4 regions of the Streptomyces sp. NPDC002853 genome follow, and region 2 is predicted to be linked to each of the others. Evidence: riboswitches for the same ligand, from Rfam matches in the RefSeq annotation. Region 2 holds a riboswitch; each other region holds the start of a gene.
The links. Region 2 has a riboswitch for cobalamin ahead of ACWD02_RS08880 (ribonucleoside-diphosphate reductase subunit alpha). Riboswitches for the same ligand answer to the same signal wherever they lie in the genome.
Positions count from the first base shown of each region.

Region 1 (5,335 bases), on a different contig from region 2:
CGACGCCGCGCTCGCGGGCTTGAGCATGGGCATGGGCATGGGTGAGCGGGCGTACGACCTCGTCGTCTCGCCCCTGCTCGGGGCGCGCAGCCCCCGTGTCCGGTCCGCGGGGGTCACCGCTCTGCGGCGCGTGGGGCGGGCGCAGGAGGCCCGGTCGTATCTCGTCGACCGGTCGGCGCTCGTGCGGGCCTGCGCCCGTTACGTGCTGAAGCAGGCCGGGGTCGATCCGTTGCCGCTCTACCGGGAGTGGTGTGCCGAGCCCGATGATCTCGCTCTGCCGCCCGGTGCGGCCGTCGGTCTCGGCGAGTGCGGTGCGCGTGCGGACGCCGGGTTGCTGCTGTCGCTTCTCGGGCATCCGGTGTCCGCGGTACGGGCGCGTGCCGTGGCCGGGCTGCGGGTGCTCGACGTCGCGGCCACCGAGCGGCTGCGGCCGCTCCTGGACGACCCCGCGTCCGCCGTCGCCCGCGAGGCCTGCACGGCGCTGTTGCCCTCCGCGCGGCAGTTGCCCACCGAGTGGCTGATGGCCCGTGTCGGGCCCGAGCTGCCCCGGCCCACCCGCGTCGCCGCCTTCCGGCTGCTCTGCGCGCAGGGCGGTCCCGGTCAACTGCGGGCAGCCGAGACCCTGTTGGAGGATGGCGACGCCAAGCTCCGGCTCCGGGCCGAGCAGATCGTCCGGGGCCGCTGACACGCACGGCGGGGGGCTCAGGCGCGCAGAAAGCGGATCGACGGGTGCGTTTCCGTCGGGTGTCGCGTGACCTCCGCCCGCACCCCGTACACCTTCGCGATCAGTTCCTCCGTGATCACCTCGGACGGTGTGCCCGACGCGTGCGCCACTCCCTCGCGCAGGACCAGGACCTGGTCGCAGAACATGGCCGCCAGGTTCAGGTCGTGCAGGGCTATGACGCTGGTCAGGGGGAGGTCCGCCACCAGGGACAGGAGGTCCAGTTGGTGGTGGATGTCCAGGTGGTTGGTGGGTTCGTCCAGGAGGAGCTCCCGGGGGGTCTGGGCCAACGCCCTTGCTATCTGGACCCGTTGGCGTTCGCCGCCCGAGAGTGTGTGCCAGGACTGGGCTGCGCGGTCGGACAGGCCCGTGCGGGTCAGGGCCTCCCGTACCGCCTCGTCGTCCTGGGCTGTCGGGGCGGACCACGCCCTGCGGTGCGGGATGCGGCCGAGGCGCACGACCTCCTCCACCGACAGCTCGACCTGCGTCGTGGCGTCCTGGTCCACCACCGCGACCCTGCGCGCCACCGTGCGGCGGCCCACGTCCCGCAGCGGGTCGCCGTCCAGCGTGACCACCCCTGACGTCGGGGTCAGGACGCCCGCCAGGATGCGGAGGAGCGTTGACTTGCCCGAGCCGTTCGGGCCGAGCAGGCCGACCGTGGCTCCGGGGGGCGGGGCCAGTGTCACTCCGTCGATGATGAGGTGGCCCGCGGTTGTTCTGGTGACCCTGTCCGCCCGCAGGCCTGAGTCGGTGTGGTCGGTGTGGTCGACGTGGTCGGTGTGCGGGGTCATGTCGTCCTGCCCGTCTTCCTGGTGCGGTAGAGGACCAGGACGAACGCCGGGACGCCGATCAGTGACGTCACCACCCCCACGGGAACCTCCTGGGGGTCGAGGACCGTGCGGGCCAGCGTGTCCACCCAGACCAGGAACACCGCCCCCGCGAGCGCCGTGACCGGGAGCAGCCGCGCGTGCCCGGAACCGACCAGGGCGCGGGCCGCGTGCGGCAGCACCAGGCCCACGAAACCGATGGCGCCCGCGCTGCTGACCAGTGCCGCCGTGAGCAGGGCCGTGACGGAAAGCAGCAGCAGGCGGACCCGCGCCACGTGGACGCCCAGTGTCGCCGCCGCGTCCTGGCCGAACGCGAACGCGTCCAGGGTGCGGGCCTGCGTCAGGCAGACGGCGAGGGCCACGAGGAGCACCGCCGCGCACAGCGAGACGTCCGTCCAGCCCACCCCGCTCAACGAGCCGAGCAGCCAGAACAGGACGCTCCGCGTCGTCTCCGCGTCGCCCGACGTCAGGATCACGAACGAGGTGAGCGAGGAGAAGAGCTGCATCGCCGCCACCCCGGAGAGCACCACCCTGTCGGCGCTCGCGCCCAGGGTGTGGCTGAGCAGCAGCACGAGCGCGAAGGAGACGAGGGCTCCGGCGAAGGCGCCCGCCGAGACCGACACCACTCCCCCGCCGACCCCCAGGACGACGATCGCGACGGCACCCGTGGACGCCCCCGAGGAGACGCCGAGCACGAAGGGGTCGGCGAGCGGGTTGCGCAGGAGGGACTGGAGGACTGTTCCGCAGACCGCGAGGCCCGCGCCGCAGACCGCCGCGAGGAGCGTGCGCGGCATGCGCAGGTTCCAGACGATGCCGTCCCGGATGGGTGTCAGCTTCGCCTCTCCCCAGCCGAGGTGCGCCGCGACCGCCGACCACACGTCGGGGACGGAGATGTCGGCGGGGCCGATGGTGACGGCCAGCGCCACGGAGAGGGCGAGGGCGGCGAGGCCCGCCGTCCAGAGCAGGGCGGAACGTAGGCGGCCCTGGGCGGCCTTCCTCACTTGTCGAGGCCGAACTGGCGCAATGCGGCCGCGACTTGTTCGATGCCGTCCACCGTGCGGATCGTCGGGTTCATGGCCTGGCCGCTCAGCAGTACGTACCGCTTCTTCTTCACGGCGGTCAGGTTCTTGGTGACCGGGTTGGACTCCAGGAACTCGATCTTCTTCTTCGCGCTCTCGGCCGTCTGCGACTTGCGGGTGAGGTCGCCGATCACCAGGACGTCCGGGTCCCGGTCCGCCACCGTCTCCCAGTTGATCTGGGGCCACTCCTCGCGGGTGTCGTCGAAGACGTTCTGCACGCCCAGTTCGCGCGTGATGATGCCCGGTGCCCCGCAGCAGCCCGCGATGTAGGGGGCGTCGGAGTTGGCGAACCAGTAGAGGAGCGAAGTGCCGGACGCGGAAGCGTTCTTGACGGTCTTCGTGGCCTTCGCCACCCGGCCCTTGAGTTCCGCGATCAGGCGTTCGCCGCGCTTCTCGACCCCGAAGGCCCTGGCCAGGTCGCGCACTTCGCCGTAGACGGTGTCCATGGTCAGCGTCTTGACGCGCTTGCCGTCGCCGTCGCCGCTGTTGTCCTTGCCCGCGCAGTCGGAGGGCGAGACATAGGCGGGTACGCCGAGTTCGGCGAACTTGGCGCGGTCGGCGACCCCGCCCTTGCTGACCGTCGCCAGGAAGGAGGCGGTGACGAGGTCCGGTTCCTGGGCGAGGACCTTCTCGAAGGAGGGGTAGCTGTCGGCGAGCCGGTCGACCTTGGCGTTGTCCTTCTCCAGGCCCTTGAGCACCGGGTCCGTCCAGGTGCCGGTGCCGGCCATGCGGTCCGCGAGGCCGAGGGAGAGCAGGATCTCCGTGGAGCCCTGGTCGAGGGAGACCGCTCGCCGCGGCGGCGCCTTGATCTCCGCCTTCTCGCCGCAGGAGGTGAGGGTCAGCGGGTAACCGGCGGCCTTGTCGTCCGCGGTGGACGTGCCGGGGGTTCCCGATGAACCGCCGCAGGAGGTCAGGGTGACGGCCAGGGCCGTGGCGAGGAGAACAGACGTACGTACACGACGGGCGGTGGAGGACACGAGATCCCTTGAGTCTCACGGCTCATACGCGGAGCCTGGCCTGCTTCGTCACCTCCGCCGCCCGGTGCGCGGACGAAGGTGCCAGCAGGTCTTCGGACTCGGGGATCGGCCGGGCGGGGCGCCTTCCCAGGCGTCCGTGGACGCCCAGTGGCCGTGGCCCCGCCCGTTCCCCCTCACCGCTGCGCGTCAGTTCCGGATTCGCACCGGATTCCCTGGCCCTGGTGTGGGTTGACTGGCGTGCGCAAGCTATCACGCGAGGTCAGGACGGCTGCTGGGGCCTCAGTGCGCCGCGGTAGGTGCCGAAGGACCATTTGTTGCCCTCGGGGTCGGCGATGGCGAACTCCCGGCTGCCGTACGGCTTGTCCTCGATCTCACGGATGATCTCGACGCCCGCGGTGCTGAGCCGCTGGTGGAGGTCGTCCACCCGGTCGGTGACGACGTACGTGCCGAAGGTGCCCGGCTTCAGGCACCAGTCCCCGGCGCCGTCGTCGTACGAGCCGAGCATGATCGCTCCGCCCTCGGGCCAGTCGAGCTCGGCGTGGGCCACGCTGCCGCCGTCCTCGTAGACGACGGTGCGCAGGAAACCGACGGTGCCGACCAGGAAATCGATCAGGGCGGGGGCGTCGTTCGCCTGGAGGGTCGGCCAGACGCTGGGAGCGCGCCCGCCGGGGGCGGTCCCGGGCTGCTTCTGCTGATTCTCGGTGGTGTTCATGGCTCCTACTCTTCGCCCCCGGCATGGCTCCCGGCTTGGATATTCCGGCACTCTTCGGCCAGCCAGGCGCTGGGGCTCGCGCCGGTGTACTGCCGGAAGTCCCGCACCAGGTGGGAGTGGTCGTAGTAACCGCACTCCGCGGCGACGCGGGCCAGGTCGGGGGCCGCGCCCGCCGCGACGGGGCGCACGACGGCGTTCCGCGCGCGCTGGAAGCGCATCAGGCGTCCTGCCTGCTTGGGGCTCAGGCCCGTCTCGGCGCGGAAGAGGGTGGTGAGGCGGCGTTCGCTGAGGGCGACGTGCCGGGAGAGCCCGCGCAGGGTGCCCACCCCCTGGTGCCGGGCCAGCCAGGCCCAGGCCTCGCCGACCTCGGGGCGTACGGAGCCGCCGGAGGTGTCGGTGGCCGCGCGCTGCCTCAAGTAGGCGGACAGGGAGGCGAACCGCTGTTCCCAGCCGCCCTGCTCGCACAGCAGCTCCCGCAGCTCGGCGGCGCGGCGCCCCATCACCTCCGCGCCGGGCGTCACCAGCTCACCGGCGAGTTCCGCCGCCGGCAGGCCGAACAGGGCGCGGGCGGCCAGCGGGTGCACGGCGAGCTGGATGCCCGCCTCGTGCTCGGGCCGCACGACGTACGCCGGGGACTGGTGGAGGCCGCCGAGGACGATGTCCGTGCGGACGGCGTCGCGGGTGCCGGCCTGCTCGGGGGTGGCGCCGGTGACGACGGGGCCGTCGAGGGAGAAGATCAGCGTCAGGTACGGGGACGGCAGGCCGCGGTGCAGGCCGCGCATCTCGCCCCGCGTGCGGTAGCCGACGGCGGACACCACCATGCCGTCGAGCCGTGGGGCGGCCCGCACGAACTCCCGGGAGGCGCTCTCCATGCCTTCCAGTATGCGCTGGGCGCCGCTCCGGAGCAGGCCCGAAAGCGCGGTGGGCGTCCGTCTCCCCTACCCCCGTACGGAGGTCCCATGCCCGTTCCGTCCGGTGATGTCGATCATGGGAATCCGTGGTGCGACCCCATACGATGA
Region 1 is NZ_JBSFUS010000001.1:119,411-124,745, forward strand. Features, by position in the region: gene ACWD02_RS00560 (hypothetical protein) at 1-685, shown strand, start outside; gene ACWD02_RS00565 (ABC transporter ATP-binding protein) at 703-1,512, opposite strand; gene ACWD02_RS00570 (FecCD family ABC transporter permease) at 1,509-2,549, opposite strand; gene ACWD02_RS00575 (ABC transporter substrate-binding protein) at 2,546-3,604, opposite strand; cobalamin riboswitch at 3,671-3,856, opposite strand; gene ACWD02_RS00580 (VOC family protein) at 3,864-4,316, opposite strand; gene ACWD02_RS00585 (helix-turn-helix domain-containing protein) at 4,322-5,188, opposite strand.
Region 1: another riboswitch for cobalamin. It lies ahead of ACWD02_RS00575 (ABC transporter substrate-binding protein); the one in region 2 lies ahead of ACWD02_RS08880 (ribonucleoside-diphosphate reductase subunit alpha).

Region 2 (5,335 bases):
GTAGAGCTGCGTCCGGACCCGCGCCGCCGCCTTGGTCGCCGAGGAGAGCGTCAGGTCCTTGTCGGTGCCCGCATCCACCAGGACGAGCACGCCGCCGACGCGCACCTCGGCCTTGTAGTAAGGGGTTCCGTCGTACTCGTCGCCGCCCTCGTGCCGCGTGGTCTCCAGGATCGCCTCGTCACCGAGGTCCGCCAGCTCCTCGACCACGTGATGCTCCTCGACCGGGGCCGCCTCGGTGTCGACGGTGACGGCGGGGCACGCCTTGATGAGCTGTCGGCGCAGCGCGACGTGGCGTTCGGCCCGCGCGTGCGGCATCGAGACCAGGCTCTGGGTCACGAAGGGATCTCCCTTGTCGGCCATCGCCCCGGGAAAGCCGCGAATGGCCTGGCCGGCACTGGCCCCCCGCATCCCGGAGAGCTCCCTGCTCGCCTTCGCGCCGGACTCGCAGGTGCCCCAGTCACCGCCCCCGTAATGCTGGTCGTAGGACCCCGTGGCGGCATCGAGCGCCTCGGCCCGCGGGCCCACGGCCTTCGCCGGAAGCAGCGCCGCCATCAGCTCCGCGTCCGTGAAAACTTTGCCGGGACCGGCGTCGCCGTCGACACCGGCGGCCGTGGTCCCCGGATGCCTCACGGGCTGCTCCCCGCCGTCCCCGCACCCGGCGACGAGCATCAGCAACGCCATCGCACAGCCCACGCCCCGCCCTCGCACGCCGTCTCCCCCTGTTCGACGATGAGTTCGGCCGCCACCCTAGGGGATACCCGCCCCGACACAAGATATGGGGCTGACGTTCGGAGCCAGCACAAGATGTATGCTCGTGCTCGCTGTCGCCGCAGGGGAATCCGGTGCAAGTCCGGAACTGTCCCGCAACGGTGTATGAGTACGCATTTGTCGTGCTCGCAAGTCCGAAGACCTGTCGACAGCGCACCCGTTCTGACCGGTCCGGGTGCCGACGACGTCCGGGCCTCGTGGAATGGGCTGGTGGACGCGGAGCGCAGCCCTGCCAAGGGTGGGCCCCCGTGTGTCACTCACCCCTCCCCAAGGCCCTGAGCCGAGCGAGGGAGTGCTCCACGTGACCATCGCGCCAGCCGAACCTGCGTCAGCGCAGACCACCGACGGTCAGCAGACCGCCGACGGCCCAGGAACCGCGCTGCTGCGTACCCTGACCGACCTCACCGCCGACCTCCCCGACGCCGACCCGGGCCGGGTCGCCGCCGCCGCGCTGCGGGGCCGCTCGGCCAACGCGGATCTGGCGGAACTGCGGGAGCTGGCGACCGAGGCCGCCGCCGGCCTCATCTCCGAGGACCCGACGTACTCGCAGCTGGCGGCCAGGCTCCTCAGCCTCAGCATCCGTGACGAGGCCGCGTCGCAGGGCGTGCGCAGCTTCTCCGAGTCGGTCGCCGTCGGGCACCGCGAGGGCCTGATCGCGGACCGCACCGCCGCGTTCGTCACCGATCACGCGGAGCGCCTCGACGGTCTCGTGGACGCCGCCCTGGAGGACGGCGCCGACTTCCGCTTCGGCTACTTCGGCCTGCGCACCCTGCACAGCCGCTACCTCCTTCGCCACCCGATCACCCGGCACGTCATCGAGACCCCGCAGCACTTCATGCTGCGCGTCGCGAGCGGCCTGGCGGAGGACGAGAGCACGCGCTCGGCGGACGAAGTCGCCTCCCTGTACCGCCTGATGAGCCGCCTGGACTACCTGCCGTCCTCGCCGACGCTCTTCAACTCCGGCACCCGGCACCCGCAGATGTCCTCCTGCTACCTCCTCGACTCCCCGCTGGACGAGCTGGACTCCATCTACGACCGCTACCACCAGGTCGCGCGCCTCTCCAAGCACGCGGGCGGCATCGGCCTCTCGTACTCCCGCGTCCGTGCCCGCGGTTCGCTGATCCGCGGCACGAACGGCCACTCCAACGGAATCGTGCCGTTCCTCAAGACGCTGGACGCCTCCGTCGCCGCCGTGAACCAGGGCGGCCGCCGCAAGGGCGCCGCCGCGGTCTACCTGGAGACCTGGCACTCCGACATCGAGGAGTTCCTGGAGCTGCGCGACAACACGGGTGAGGACGCGCGCCGCACGCACAACCTCAACCTCGCGCACTGGATCCCGGACGAGTTCATGCGCCGGGTCGCCGCCGACCAGGACTGGTCGCTGTTCTCGCCCGCCGACGTGCCCGAGCTCGTCGACCTGTGGGGCGACGAGTTCGACGCCGCCTACCGCAAGGCCGAGGCCGCCGGGCTCGCCCGCAAGACCATCCCGGCCCGCGAGCTGTACGGCCGCATGATGCGCACCCTGGCGCAGACCGGCAACGGCTGGATGACGTTCAAGGACGCCGCCAACCGCACCGCCAACCAGACGGCGGAGCCCGGCCACACCGTCCACTCCTCCAACCTCTGCACGGAGATCCTGGAGGTGACGGACGACGGCGAGACGGCCGTCTGCAACCTGGGTTCGGTGAACCTCGGCGCCTTCGTGGACACGGCCGCCGGTGACATCGACTGGGAGCGGCTCGACGAGACCGTCCGCACCGCCGTCACGTTCCTCGACCGCGTGGTCGACATCAACTTCTATCCGACCGAGCAGGCCGGGCGCTCCAACGCCAAGTGGCGCCCCGTGGGCCTCGGCGCGATGGGCCTCCAGGACGTCTTCTTCCAGCTGAAGCTGCCCTTCGACTCCCCCGCCGCGCGCGCCCTCTCGACGCGCATCGCCGAGCGGATCATGCTCGCCGCCTACGAGGCCTCCGCCGACCTCGCCGAACGCAACGGGCCGCTCCCGGCCTGGGAGAAGACCCGCACCGCACGCGGCGTCCTGCACCCCGACCACTACGGCGTCGAGCTGACCTGGCCGGAGCGCTGGGCCGCGCTGCGGGAACGTATCGCCACGACCGGTATGCGCAACTCGCTGCTGCTCGCCATCGCGCCGACCGCCACGATCGCGTCCATCGCGGGCGTGTACGAGTGCATCGAGCCGCAGGTCTCCAACCTCTTCAAGCGCGAGACGCTGAGCGGCGAGTTCCTCCAGGTCAACGCCTACTTGGTGGAGGAGCTGAAACGGCTCGGCGTCTGGGACGCGCAGACCCGCGAGGCGCTGCGCGAGTCCAGCGGCTCCGTGCAGGGCTTCAGCTGGATCCCGGCGGAGGTGCGCGAGCTCTACCGCACCGCGTGGGAGATCCCGCAGCGCGGCCTGATCGACATGGCCGCCGCGCGCACGCCGTTCCTGGACCAGGCGCAGTCCCTGAACCTGTTCCTGGAGACGCCGACCATCGGCAAGCTCTCCTCGATGTACGCCTACGCCTGGCAGCAGGGTCTCAAGACCACGTACTACCTGCGTTCGCGCCCGGCGACCCGCATCGCCCGCGCGGCGGCCGGCAACACCGCCGAGTCCGCTCCCGCCCCCGTACCCGCACAGGCCACGGCCGAAGAAGCCGTCGCCTGCTCCCTGGAAAACCCCGAGTCCTGCGAGGCCTGCCAGTAATGAGCTCCACCACCAACGCCGAGAAGAACCTCCTCGACCCGGGCTTCGAGCTGACCCTGCGTCCCATGCGCTACCCCGACTTCTACGAGCGCTACCGGGACGCGATCAAGAACACCTGGACCGTCGAGGAGGTCGACCTCCACTCGGACGTCGCCGACCTGGCGAAGCTGTCCCCGGGCGAGCAGCACATGATCGGCCGCCTGGTCGCGTTCTTCGCGACCGGTGACTCGATCGTCTCGAACAACCTCGTGCTCACGCTCTACAAGCACATCAACTCCCCCGAGGCGCGGCTCTACTTGAGCCGCCAGCTCTTCGAGGAGGCCGTGCACGTCCAGTTCTATCTGACGCTGCTCGACACCTATCTGCCCGACCCGGAGGACCGCGCCGCGGCTTTCGACGCGGTCGAGGAGATCCCCTCCATCCGCGAGAAGGCCGAGTTCTGCTTCAAGTGGATGGACTCCGTCGAGAAGATGGACCGTCTGGAGTCCAAGGCCGACCGGCGTCGCTTCCTGCTGAACCTGATCTGCTTCGCCGCGTGCATCGAGGGGCTCTTCTTCTACGGCGCCTTCGCCTACGTCTACTGGTTCCGCTCGCGCGGCCTGCTGCACGGCCTCGCGACCGGCACCAACTGGGTGTTCCGTGACGAGACGATGCACATGAGCTTCGCCTTCGACGTCGTCGACACCGTCCGCAAGGAGGAGCCGGAGCTCTTCGACGACGCACTGCAGACGCAGGTCACCGACATGCTCAAGGAGGCCGTCGAGGCCGAGCTGCAGTTCGCGCGCGACCTGTGCGGTGAGGGCCTGCCCGGCATGAACACCGACTCCATGCGCGAGTACCTGCAGTGCGTCGCCGACCAGCGGCTCCAGCGGCTCGGCTTCGCGCCGGTCTACGGCTCGTCAAACCCGTTCTCGTTCATGGAACTCCAGGGTGTCCAGGAGCTCACCAACTTCTTCGAGCGGCGCCCTTCGGCCTACCAGGTCGCGGTCGAGGGTTCGGTCTCCTTCGACGACGAGTTCTAGGACCTCCGACTCCCGTGAGCTGCGTGGGGCGCGGGGGGCCTCACGCAGCTCACGGTCGATCCTGCGGTCGTGTACGTACCCGACGAGCGAGGGTGCGGCAAGGAGGAGGAAGACGGTCAGGACGGTCGCGTATCCGAGGAATGCGTTCATGTCCTCACTGTCCTGCGCGCCGGACCCGGGCGTCAGTGGCAGGACTGCCACACACCATCGACTTACTGCCACTCCTGCGGCACACTGGCGGACATGCTGAAGGCCGGGACCCTGAAGAACGTGGCCGCCGTGCTGCTCGACGGCGTCAATCCCTTCGAACTCGGTGTCGTCTGCGAGGTGTTCGGGCTCGACCGGAGCGACTCGGGCCTTCCCGCGTACGACTTCGCGGTGGTCGCCGCGGAGAGCGGGCCGCTGAGCAACCACGCCGGGTTCTCGATCACCACTCCGTACGGCCTCGACCGGCTCGAAGAGGCCGACCTCATCACCGTTCCCGCGGGCCAGTCGTTCGTGGACCGCGTCTACCCCGAGGATCTGCTCGACGCCCTGCGCCGCGCGGTGGACCGCGGGGCCCGCGTCCTCTCCGTCTGCTCCGGCGTCTTCGTGCTCGGCGCCGCCGGGCTCCTGGACGGTCGCCGCTGCGCCGTGCACTGGCAGCACGCCACGGAACTCGCGGTGCGCTATCCGCGCGCCCGGGTCGAGCCCGACGTCCTGTACGTGGACGAGGGCCCGGTCGTCACGTCGGCCGGCACCGCCGCCGGGATCGACGCCTGCCTGCACATCGTGCGCCAGGCACACGGCACCGAAGTCGCCAACGCCATCGCCCGGCGCATGGTCGTACCGCCCCATCGCG
Region 2 is NZ_JBSFUS010000003.1:213,879-219,213, forward strand. Features, by position in the region: gene ACWD02_RS08875 (hypothetical protein) at 1-630, opposite strand, end outside; cobalamin riboswitch at 809-932, shown strand; gene ACWD02_RS08880 (ribonucleoside-diphosphate reductase subunit alpha) at 1,070-3,472, shown strand; gene ACWD02_RS08885 (ribonucleotide-diphosphate reductase subunit beta) at 3,472-4,494, shown strand; gene ACWD02_RS08890 (helix-turn-helix domain-containing protein) at 4,738-5,335, shown strand, end outside.

Region 3 (5,335 bases), on a different contig from region 2:
GAAGGGGAGACCTGCGGGTGCGCCGGTCTCGATCAGGCTGAGCAGCGCGTCCGTGTCCGCGTGTTCTTCGATCAGGTCGCCGAGCAGGTCGAGCTGCTCCTCGCGCAGGACGCCGAAGCTGGTGTCGGGCGCGGGCACGAAGCGGCGCCCGGCGGCGCGGGCCACCTCGGTGAGGAAGCGGCGCCGGAACGCGTCGGACTCCAGCGACCCGTGCCAGTGGGTGCCCCACACCTCGCCGACGCGGCACCCGTCCAAGAAGGGCTCCCCGCCCAGGACTCGAGCGACGCCGTGATGGATCTCGTACCCCTCGACGGGTTCACCGAGTGCCTCGCCCACCGGGCGCGCGAGGGTCTTCTCGCGCGCGAACCGCACGCGCACGGGCAGCAGCCCGAGCCCGTCCACGGCCCCCGCACGCGACTCGACGTCGTCCTCGATGTGCTCGCCGAGCACCTGGAAGCCGCCACAGATCCCGAGCACGGGCCGCCCCTCGGCGGCCCGGCACGCGATGGCGTCGGCGAGACCGCGCTCACGCAGCCACTCCAGGGCGCGCACGGTGCCGCGCGTCCCCGGCACGACCACGAGATCGGCGTCGACGAGTTCCTCGGCCCGGTCCACGAACCGCACGACGACGCCGGGTTCGGCGGCCAGCGCGTCGACGTCCGTGAAGTTCGACATCAGCGGCAGGGCACAGACGGCGACCCGCAGCACGTCATCGCCGACCGGGGGAGCGACGGCCGACTCCCGCACGGCACCCCGCAGGGACACCCGGAGCCCGTCCTCCTCGTCGATGCCGAGGCCGTGCTGGAACGGCAGCACACCGAACGTGCGCCGCCCGGTGAGCCCATGGAGCATGTCGAGCCCGGGTTCGAGCAGCGAGACATCGCCCCGGAACTTGTTCACGAGATACCCGGCGACCAGCTCCTGGTCCTCGGCACTCAGCAGCGCCGTCGTCCCGAAGAAGGAGGCGAAGACGCCCCCGCGGTCGATGTCTCCCACCACGACCACGGGGAAGCGGGCGGCCCGCGCGATCCCCATGTTCACGATGTCCGTACGCCGCAGATTGATCTCGGCGGGACTGCCCGCGCCTTCGCAGATCACGGCGTCATAGCTGCCCCGAAGTTCCTCCAGGCATCCCACGACGGTGGAGAGCAACGCTTCCTGCCGCCCACCGTGGTAGCCCCGCGCGCTCATCTCGCCCACCGGCTTGCCCATGAGGACGACCTGGCTGCTGCGGTCGCTGCCCGGCTTGAGAAGGACCGGATTCATCAGCGCGGTCGGCTCGACCATGGCGGCCTGCGCCTGCATGGCCTGGGCGCGCCCGATCTCGGCACCCTCGCGGGTGACGAAGGAGTTGAGGGACATGTTCTGCGCCTTGAAGGGCGCGACGGAGACACCCTTGCGGGCCAGCCACCGGCAGATACCGGCGGTGACGACGCTCTTGCCCGCGTCGGACGTGGTTCCCGCGACGAGGAGTCCACCACTCATGAGGCCCTGCCTTTCCGTAGCGTGCTCACGGCGGCCGCGACGCCCAGCGCAAGCAGCCCGACCCGCCGTGACAGCCGCACGGCCCGCTCGATGTCGGCGACTTCCACACCCCGCCCGCCGCCGTTGAGGACCGGCCGGTGCTCCACGCGTCCCGCGTACGAGAGCGTCCCCCCGAGCCGTACGCCCAACGCCCCCGCGAAGGCGGCCTCGACGGGCCCGGCGTTGGGGCTCGGATGCTTGGCGGCGTCCTGGCGCCAGGCACGCGCCGCACCGCGCGGGGCGTCCCCGGCGACGGCCGCGAGCACGGCGGTGAGCCGCGCCCCCGGCCAGCCCATGACGTCGTCGAGGCGCGCCGAAGCCCACCCGTAGCGCCGGTACTTCGTGGACTTGTGCCCGACCATGGCGTCGAGCGTGTTGACGGCGCGGAAGGCGACGAGACCGGGCACCCCGCCGATGGCGCCCCACACAAGGGCCCCCACCACGGCGTCGGACGTGTTCTCGGCGACGGACTCGACCACGGCACGCGCGATGCCGTCGGCGTCGAGGGCCTGCGGGTCCCGGCCGCACAGATGCGGCAGCCGTTCCCGGGCCACCTCGATGTCCCCGGCGGTCAGCGCCCCGCCCACGGCCCGCGCCTCACGTCCGAGGGAGGTCCCGCCGAGCACGGCCCAGGTCGTGGCGGCGGTCAGCGCGACGGATGCGGCACGTGAGTCACGTACGAGGGAAGAGGCCAGGGCGGCGGCACCGGCAGCGCCTCCGGCGCACACCACGGCATGCAGGGCGCCCCACCCGCGGTGGTCACGCCACAAGACACGCTCGACGGCACCGGCGGCCCGCCCGAACACGGCGACCGGGTGCCCGCGGCGAGGATCGCCGAGGAACAGATCACCGAGAAGGCCGGCGGCGGCGCCGTACGCGAAGTCGCGATCGGCACGCATGGCTTCAGCCGGTCGTTGTGCCGAGAAGTGAGCTCACGCTCGGGAACTGGTCCGGCAACGGGCGGCCGCGCATGGCGATATGTCCTCACTCAGGGTGTCCGCGCCCTGGTTCGACGTGATCGGCGGCGAGAGTTCCTGGCTTCCGAGGAGTCAGCTCCTCGATGACAGTGGCGGGACCGCGCCGGATTCGCACCGGCTTCCTCTCCTGCTGCCGTATTGGCTCCGGCAGTCCACCACGCCCCGCGAAGGCCCGTCAACTCGCCGTTGACCTGCGACGGGAGAGTGTGCGGAGGCCCACATACGAAGGTGGGGTGCGGGACGCAGACGCGTCCCGCACCCCACCGATAACTCCGGTCGTCGGGCGGCGTGGTCGTCAGGCGACGATCAGATAGATCCCGTACGCCACGGCCGCCGCGCAGAGCGCGAAGCACACGTACGCGCCCGTGCGTGCCGCCGCCGCGCCGCCGCCCGCGGCCGAGGAGGCGCCGGACGTGGCCGCCTCGTGCTTGGAGAGGCCGACGATGCCGAGGGTGAACAGGCCCACCAGGGCCACCGTCACCGCGAGGCTGACTCCGAAGACGGAGCCGAGAGCTGCCCAGTCGATGTCCATGCTGACTTGTCCTTACACCGTGGCGGGCCGGGCGGGGTCCGCCACGGTGCCGGTCGGGGCCGCGATGGTGGCCTTGACGAAATCGACGTCCGCGCTCGCCACGGCCGACCCGGTGGGGGGCGGTGTGACGGCGGCCATCGCGGTGGTCACGACGCCCGCGGGCTCGTCGACGGAGGAGCCGCCGATCTCGTCGTCGGCGACGTTCGTGTGGTCGACGGCGTTGCGCCGGGAGAGCACCCAGATCACGGCCGAGCCGGCCACCAGCAGCGCGGCGGTCACCGCGACGCCCCAGGGGCCCTGCTTGGTGAGGAACTCCGCGCCCGCGCCGACCAGACCGGCGGCCGGCAGCGTCAGGCCCCAGGCGATGAACATCCGGCTCGCCGTGGACCAGCGGACGACGCCGCCCTTGCGGCCGAGGCCCGCGCCCATCACGGCGCCGGAGCAGGACTGGGTGGTGGAGAGCGAGAAGCCCAGGTGCGAGGAGGCCAGGATGACCGTCGCGGCGCTGGTCTGGGCGGCGAAGCCCTGCTGCGGCTGGAGGTCGGTGAGGCCCTTGCCCATGGTGCGGATGATGCGCCAGCCGCCGAGGTAGGTGCCGAGCGCGATGGCGACACCGGCCGAGACGATGACCCACATCGGGGGGTTGGCGCCGGGGTTCAGGACGCCGCCGGTGACCAGGGCGAGCGTGATGATGCCCATGGTCTTCTGCGCGTCGTTCGTGCCGTGGGCCAGCGAGACGAGGCCCGCGGAGGCGATCTGGCCCACGCGGTAGCCCTTGGCGGTGGCCTTGGTCTCGGTGTTGCGCCCGATGCGGTACGTCAGGCGTGTGGCCAGCGTCGCGGCGAGACCGGCCACGAGGGGCGCGGCGATCGCGGGGAGCAGGATCTTGGTGACGACGGTGCCGCCGTCGATCGACGACCAGCCCATCGACATGACCGCGGCGCCGATCAGGCCGCCGAAGAGTGCGTGGGAGGAACTGGAGGGCAGGCCCACCAGCCAGGTCAGCAGATTCCAGAGGATCGCGCCGACCAGCGCCGCGAAGATCACCTCTGTCTTCAGTCCGTCCTCGTTGACGATCCCTCCGGAGATCGTCTTGGCGACCTCGACGGAGAGGAAAGCGCCGACGAGATTCAGCACGGCGGACATGGCCACCGCCGTCTTGGGCTTGAGAGCGCCAGTCGAGATGGTGGTCGCCATCGCGTTGGCCGTGTCGTGGAAACCGTTCGTGAAGTCGAACACGAGAGCGGTAACGATCACGATCCCGAGGAGAAGCGTGATGTGTTCCATTTACCCAGGCTTCTGTTGGACGTCAGTGGCAAGTGGAACGTAGGCAAGCAGAGTGAACGGAAAGTGAACTGGGTCGGGCTGTGCGGTGACCCAATCCGGGGCACCGCCACTCCGGTTCCTTTCGGGATCTGCCGGAGATCGCCCGGCGCGGCGCCCGGAGGCCCGCAATCAGGGCCTTCCGGGGTACCCGGCTACCCACGCGCGAAGCTCTTCCACTGGCTCGCCGAGCCGTTGAGGAGATTCTGATCACCCGGCAGTGCGCCGGCGTCGTCGTGCTGGTCTGCCGCTCCGCCTCGCCGCTGAAGGAACTGATCCAGGCGACCATGCCCGCTCGGCTGCCCGCGGTCGAAACCGGAATCTCGGCGAGGGCGGCGCCCCCGAGGGGTAGGGCCGTCACGGAGGCCGTGATGACGCGGGCGCGACGACGGGACGGTGCGTGGCCACGAGCCATATTTCCCCCGGATGGCGACGTGCGGGACAAATCACCCAGAGGCTAGTGGAAGATCACCGAACACGGGCCGACCGCGGGCCGGCCCGTGTCGGCCCCGCTGCTGGCAGGATCACGGCATGACGGAGCAGCGGGACGAGCGGGACGAGGACCGGCGGGACGCGATCGGGCGGGCCTGGGACGAGCTGGTGGCGGCGGCCCGCAGAACCGTGACGGACGGCCTGGTGGTCGGCACGTCGGGCAACGTCTCGGTGCGCGTCGGCGGCACGATCCTGGTCACCCCGAGCGGCGTGCCGTACGACCGCCTGACCCCGCGGGACGCCGTCGGTGTCGACACGGACGGCAACCGCCTCTTCGGTGACCTCGCCCCGACCAGCGAACTGCCCATGCACCTGGCCGTCTACCGGACCACGTACGCCGGAGCCGTGGTGCACACCCACGCGGTGCACGCCACCGCCGTCTCCACCCTGGTCCCGGAGCTTCCGCCCATCCACTACATGACGGCCGCCCTCGGCGGCCCGGTCCGCGTCGCGCGGTACGCGCCGTACGGCTCGGACGAGTTGGCCG
Region 3 is NZ_JBSFUS010000011.1:58,341-63,675, reverse strand. Features, by position in the region: gene ACWD02_RS29150 (cobyric acid synthase) at 1-1,485, opposite strand, end outside; gene ACWD02_RS29145 (cobalamin biosynthesis protein) at 1,482-2,423, opposite strand; cobalamin riboswitch at 2,531-2,673, opposite strand; gene ACWD02_RS29140 (hypothetical protein) at 2,797-3,033, opposite strand; gene ACWD02_RS29135 (anion permease) at 3,046-4,320, opposite strand; gene ACWD02_RS29130 (class II aldolase/adducin family protein) at 4,888-5,335, shown strand, end outside.
Region 3: another riboswitch for cobalamin. It lies ahead of ACWD02_RS29145 (cobalamin biosynthesis protein); the one in region 2 lies ahead of ACWD02_RS08880 (ribonucleoside-diphosphate reductase subunit alpha).

Region 4 (5,335 bases), on a different contig from region 2:
GGAGGCCGACCAGATCAGTGCCCGTGGTGTTCTTGCGATCTCCGTCCGGACGATGGCTTGCGGCGATCCCGACCAGGAGCTCTTCGCGCTTGGTGAGGATTCCCGCGCCGGAGTAACCGGCCCACGGCGAACCACCGGCTTCGGCACGCGGAGGATCGCTGCTGTGCACGGACAGTTGGAGCTGATGGTCCGTGCGGTCCGAGCCGAGCTGGACGGTCCCGTCGATCTGGTGCGCCCTGCGGACCGCATCCTCGACGGCGAACCGCGGGAACCCGACCGCGTGCACTTCTGTCTGGCCGAGGTCGTGCGGCAGCTCCCCGAACCGCAGAGCCGGCAGCGCATCCCGCTCCGCGTCCAGAATCAGCAGGGCGAGGTCGCGCTCGGCATGGATCACCACGCGTCGCACCACGAGGCGGGGAGCGAGCAACACGCGGTGCAGTGGCCGCACTTCGTACGCCGCCGCGCGGTCCCGCACCACGTGCGCCGCGGTGAGCACGACGTCACCGACGAGCAGGAACCCTGAGGCCTGGAAGTAGGCGTGGCTGTCCGGCTCCCGACGGACGACCTGCACGACGCGATCGAGGTGGCTCACCACATGCGCCGTCCGGCCATCCTGTGGAGGCCGCACGACTAGTCCTCGGCGAGAGGAAGCCGCTCGCCGTCGTCGGCCCCGGTGCGAACGCGTCCACCCGCGGCCGTCTCCGCCCTCAGCTGGAGGGACACCGTATGGGTGGCCTCGGTGTTCTTGGCGGCCTTGCCGTCCGCGGACAGCACCCAGAATTTGGCGCCGCCCCCGGCCTCCCGCGAATTGGTCACGGCCACCTGCAGGTCGAGGTTGATCGTCTCCACATGCAGTCTGACGGGGTGCCCAGCCGCTTCCAGCGCCGCTGCGGCCAGCTCGTCCCGGAGGGCCCTCAACGCTTCCGCGAGTCCGATCTCCACCGTTGGCCCCCTGTCCCGCACCCGCACCGGGCGCGCCACGGCTGACAGCACGTCATCGTCCTTCTCAGCGTACGACGATGTGGCGCGAGTGCCCGCGGTCTTGTGCACGGCGTATGAGCCCGGCACCGAAAAATCTCTCCACCAGGCAGCGAAAAGGAAGGGGTTGGCGGGCACAAGGGGTGCAGCGGAGCCGATGCCAGTTCGCCGAGCCCTCGGCCGGCTTCGGCCCACGGCCACGAACCGCCGATCAGGGAGTGCGCCCTCATGACCAGCCGGAGAACCACCGCCAAGCCCGTGGAGAAAGGATCCGTCGACGAGAGCGCGCCCTGGATGCGGGGCCTCCACGCCGACGCGGGCTATCTGCTCTACCGCCTCGGCCTGCGCTCGGGCCAGCTCTTCAACGCGGTGCTCCAGAGATCCGGCCTACGCCTGCGCCACTACGCGCTGCTGCGCCACCTCGCCACCGTGGAGGGCGCGGCGCAGCGCGAGCTGAGCCAGGAGCTCGGGTACGACCCCAGCGCGATCGTCGGCCTGGTCGACGACCTGGAACACCTCGGCTTCGTCGAACGCCGCCCCGCCCCCGACGACCGCCGCCGCCGCATCGTCGCCCTCGCGCCTGCGGGCCACGACTTCCTGCGGGACTCCGACGAGGTGGCGCGGGGGGTCACCGATGAGCTTCTGGCGCCGCTTGGTTCCCAGGAGCGGGAGACCTTGCATGTGTTGTTGTCCAGGGTGGCTCATACGGGTGGGGGCTGAGGGCGATGGTGCGGCGCCTCTGCGCGCGGCAACGGCGTGCGCCGTCGCAAGCACATGCTTCATGACGGAGCAGGGGCGGCCATCGGGCCTCCGTACGTGGCCGCCCCGTCCATGGTCTGCGGTCAGGAGCCCGAGGGCAGTTCCGCCCTCACCTCCCGTGCCGCCGCGACCAGGTTCTCCAGGGACGCCTTGGTCTCGGGCCAGCCTCGGGTCTTGAGGCCGCAGTCCGGGTTCACCCACAGGCGGTCGGCGGGGATGGCCTCAAGTCCCTTGCGCAGCAGAGCCGCTGCTTCCTCGGTGCTCGGCACACGGGGGGAATGGATGTCGTAGACGCCGGGCCCCGCCTCACGCGGGTATCCGTGCGCGGCCAGTTCGCGTGCTACCTGCATGTGTGAGCGGGCCGCCTCCAGGCTGATGACGTCGGCGTCGAGGTCGTCGATGGCCTGGACGATGTCGCCGAATTCGGCGTAGCACATGTGCGTGTGGATCTGCGTGTCCGGTCGTACGCCGCTGGTGGTGAGACGGAAGGATTCCGTGGCCCACTCCAGGTACGCGGCGTGCTCGGCGGTGCGCAGCGGCAGCGTCTCGCGCAGGGCGGGCTCGTCCACCTGGATGACCGAAGTCCCCGCGGCCTCCAGGTCGTCGACTTCGTCGCGCAGGGCCAGGGCGACCTGGCGCGCGGTGTCGCCAAGCGGCTGGTCGTCGCGGACGAAGGACCAGGCAAGCATGGTGACAGGGCCCGTGAGCATGCCCTTCACGGGGCGGTCGGTGAGGGAGTTGGCGTACGACGTCCAGCGCACCGTCATCGGTTCGGGCCGTGAGATGTCGCCCGCGAGGACTGGCGGGCGTACGTAGCGGGTGCCGTACGACTGGACCCAGCCGTGCTGCGTGGCGAGGTAGCCCGTGAGCTGTTCGGCGAAGTACTGCACCATGTCGTTGCGTTCGGGCTCGCCGTGCACCAGGACATCGATGCCCGCCTTCTCCTGGAAGGCGAGGACCCCGCGGATCTCCGAACGGATGCGCTCCTCGTAGCCGTCCGTGTCGATGCGGCCCGCCCGCAAGTCCGCGCGCGCGGTGCGCAGTTCGGTGGTCTGCGGGAAGGAACCGATGGTGGTCGTGGGCAGTTGTGGCAGGCCCAGACGGGACCGCTGGGCCGCCGCGCGCTCCGGATAGGCGTGTACGCGGCGGGCGTCGGCGTCCGTGACGGCGGCGGCACGGGCGCGTACCGCCGGGTCGTGGGTGAGGGCCGAACGCGAGCGGGACGCCAGGTCGGCACGGTTGGCGGCCAGTTCGGCCGTGATGGTGTCCGTCCCCTGGGCCAGGGCGCGCGCCAGCGTGGCGATCTCGGTGGCCTTCTGGTGGGCGAAGGCCAGCCAGCGGGCCACCTGCGGGTCGATGTCCCGTTCGGCGGTGGCGTCCAGCGGGACGTGCAGCAGGGAGCAGGACGCGGAGACGTCGACCCGGTCGGCGAGGCCCAGGAGCGTGCCCAGGGTGGCCAGGGACTTCTCCAGGTCGTTGATCCAGATGTTGCGGCCGTTGACGACACCCGCGACAAGGCGCTTGCCGGGCAGTCCGCCGACGGCGGCGAGATCCTGCAACTGGCCGGCGGCGGCCTCCGTGAAGTCCAGGGCGAGCCCCTCGACCGGCGCCTTGGCCAGCACGGGCAGGGCCTCGCCGAGCCTGCCGAAGTAGGAGGCGACAAGGAGTTGCGGCCGGTCGGCGAGCGCTCCGAGGTCGCGGTAGGCGCGGGCGGCGGCATTGAGCTCCGCCGGGGTGCGGTCCTGGACCAGGGCCGGCTCGTCGAGCTGCACCCACTCGGCGCCCGCGGCGCGCAGGTCGGCGAGGACCTCCGCGTAGACGGGCAGCAGGCGGTCGAGGAGGGTGAGCGGATCGAAGTCGGCGGCCACGCCGGGCGCGGGCTTGGCGAGCAGCAGATAGGTCACCGGGCCGACAAGGACCGGGCGTGCCGCGAGGCCGAGCGCCACGGCCTCCTCGAGCTCGGCGACCTGCTTGGCCGAGTCGGCGGCGAATACGGTGTCGGGGCCCAGCTCCGGCACCAGGTAGTGGTAGTTGGTGTCGAACCACTTGGTCATCTCCAGCGGCGCCACGTCCTGGGTGCCGCGGGCCATCGCGAAATAGCCGTCGAGGGAGTCGGTGTCGACGGCCTCGCGGTGCCGCCGGGGGACGGCGCCGACCATGATGCTGGTGTCCAGGACGTGGTCGTAGTACGAGAAGTCGCCGGTCGGCACTTCGTGGATGCCGGCGTCGGCCAGGTGCCGCCAGGTGGAACGGCGCAGCCGCGCCGCGGTCTCCCGCAGGGCGTCGGCGCTGACGCGGCCCTTCCAATAGCCCTCGACGGCCTTCTTCAGTTCCCGGTCGGGGCCCTGGCGGGGGTAGCCGTACACGGTGGCTCGTGCTGCCGCGGCTGCGGACTTCGCTGTCACGGAAATCTCCTTCGCGAGATGACTCCTGAGAATCCCGGGGACGGGACACGGACGCGAAGGGATGACGGACCGGGCGGACGGACGCGCGCCACCGGCGCGGTGCCCCACCTGATCTGTACGCCGACCCGCCCACGAGGTCACCGGGATGTCCGCACGTGAGGGATCACATGCGGGCAACGGGCAGGTCTTCGGACTCGCGGGCACATCTGCCGGGGCAGACACCTACTGGCCGTCGCTTCCCGGATCCGCTGGACCCAGTGCGTATGACGGCGGTCGTTCCCACTCACCGCTGCGGGGCAGTCCCGGATTCCCACCGGGTTCCCTCTTGCGACGCCTCTGCCTGGCGGACAGGGCGAACCAGCTGCACGGATCAGGCTAGAGGGTGGTCGGGCCTCATGGGCGGTACTGATCACATTCCGGACCGTGAGGTGAGACACGGAGGGACACGGAGGAACACGGCCCTGCGGTCGTCGTCTTTGTCGGGGGCGGGGCGTACGCCGGGCGCACACGAGCCGATGGGCAGGGGCTGACCAGGGGCGTACGCCCAGGTCATGTGCGCTCGCGCGTGCCACAAGCGGTGTGGTCCCGCAAGTTGTCAGGTCACTTGATTCCGCACTAGGGTCACCACGCCTTGGTGCTCGGGAAATCGGTGTGATGCCGGTGCGGCCCTCGCCACTGTGATCGGGAAGTCCGGCTCCAGCCCTCGCGGCAGCCACTGGGCGCAACACGCGCCCGGGAAGGCGGAGTCCGGTCGGTACGACCCGTCAGCCAGGAGACCGGCCAAGGCGCGTTGTCCATCCACGAGGTGCTGGAGAGGGTCTGCTTAGCCATGCACATAGCCGAGGGTTTCCTCCCGCCGGCGCACGCGATCGCCTGGGGCGTAGCGTCCGCGCCGTTCGTCGTCCACGGAGTCCGCTCCCTCACCCGTGAGGTCAAGGAACACCCGGAGAGCACACTGCTCCTGGGTGCCTCCGGAGCGTTCACCTTTGTCCTTTCCGCGCTGAAGATCCCGTCCGTCACGGGCAGTTGCTCGCATCCGACGGGAACCGGGCTCGGCGCGATCCTGTTCCGGCCGCCGATCATGGCGGTGCTCGGCACCATCACGCTGCTGTTCCAGGCGCTGCTGCTCGCCCATGGCGGGCTCACCACGCTGGGCGCCAACGTGTTCTCCATGGCGATCGTCGGGCCATGGG
Region 4 is NZ_JBSFUS010000004.1:510,403-515,737, reverse strand. Features, by position in the region: gene ACWD02_RS13635 (trypsin-like peptidase domain-containing protein) at 1-592, opposite strand, end outside; gene ACWD02_RS13630 (trypco2 family protein) at 631-993, opposite strand; gene ACWD02_RS13625 (MarR family winged helix-turn-helix transcriptional regulator) at 1,207-1,698, shown strand; gene metE (5-methyltetrahydropteroyltriglutamate--homocysteine S-methyltransferase) at 1,821-4,142, opposite strand; cobalamin riboswitch at 4,305-4,519, opposite strand; cobalamin riboswitch at 4,758-4,941, shown strand; gene ACWD02_RS13615 (energy-coupling factor ABC transporter permease) at 4,972-5,335, shown strand, end outside.
Region 4: another riboswitch for cobalamin. It lies ahead of metE (5-methyltetrahydropteroyltriglutamate--homocysteine S-methyltransferase); the one in region 2 lies ahead of ACWD02_RS08880 (ribonucleoside-diphosphate reductase subunit alpha).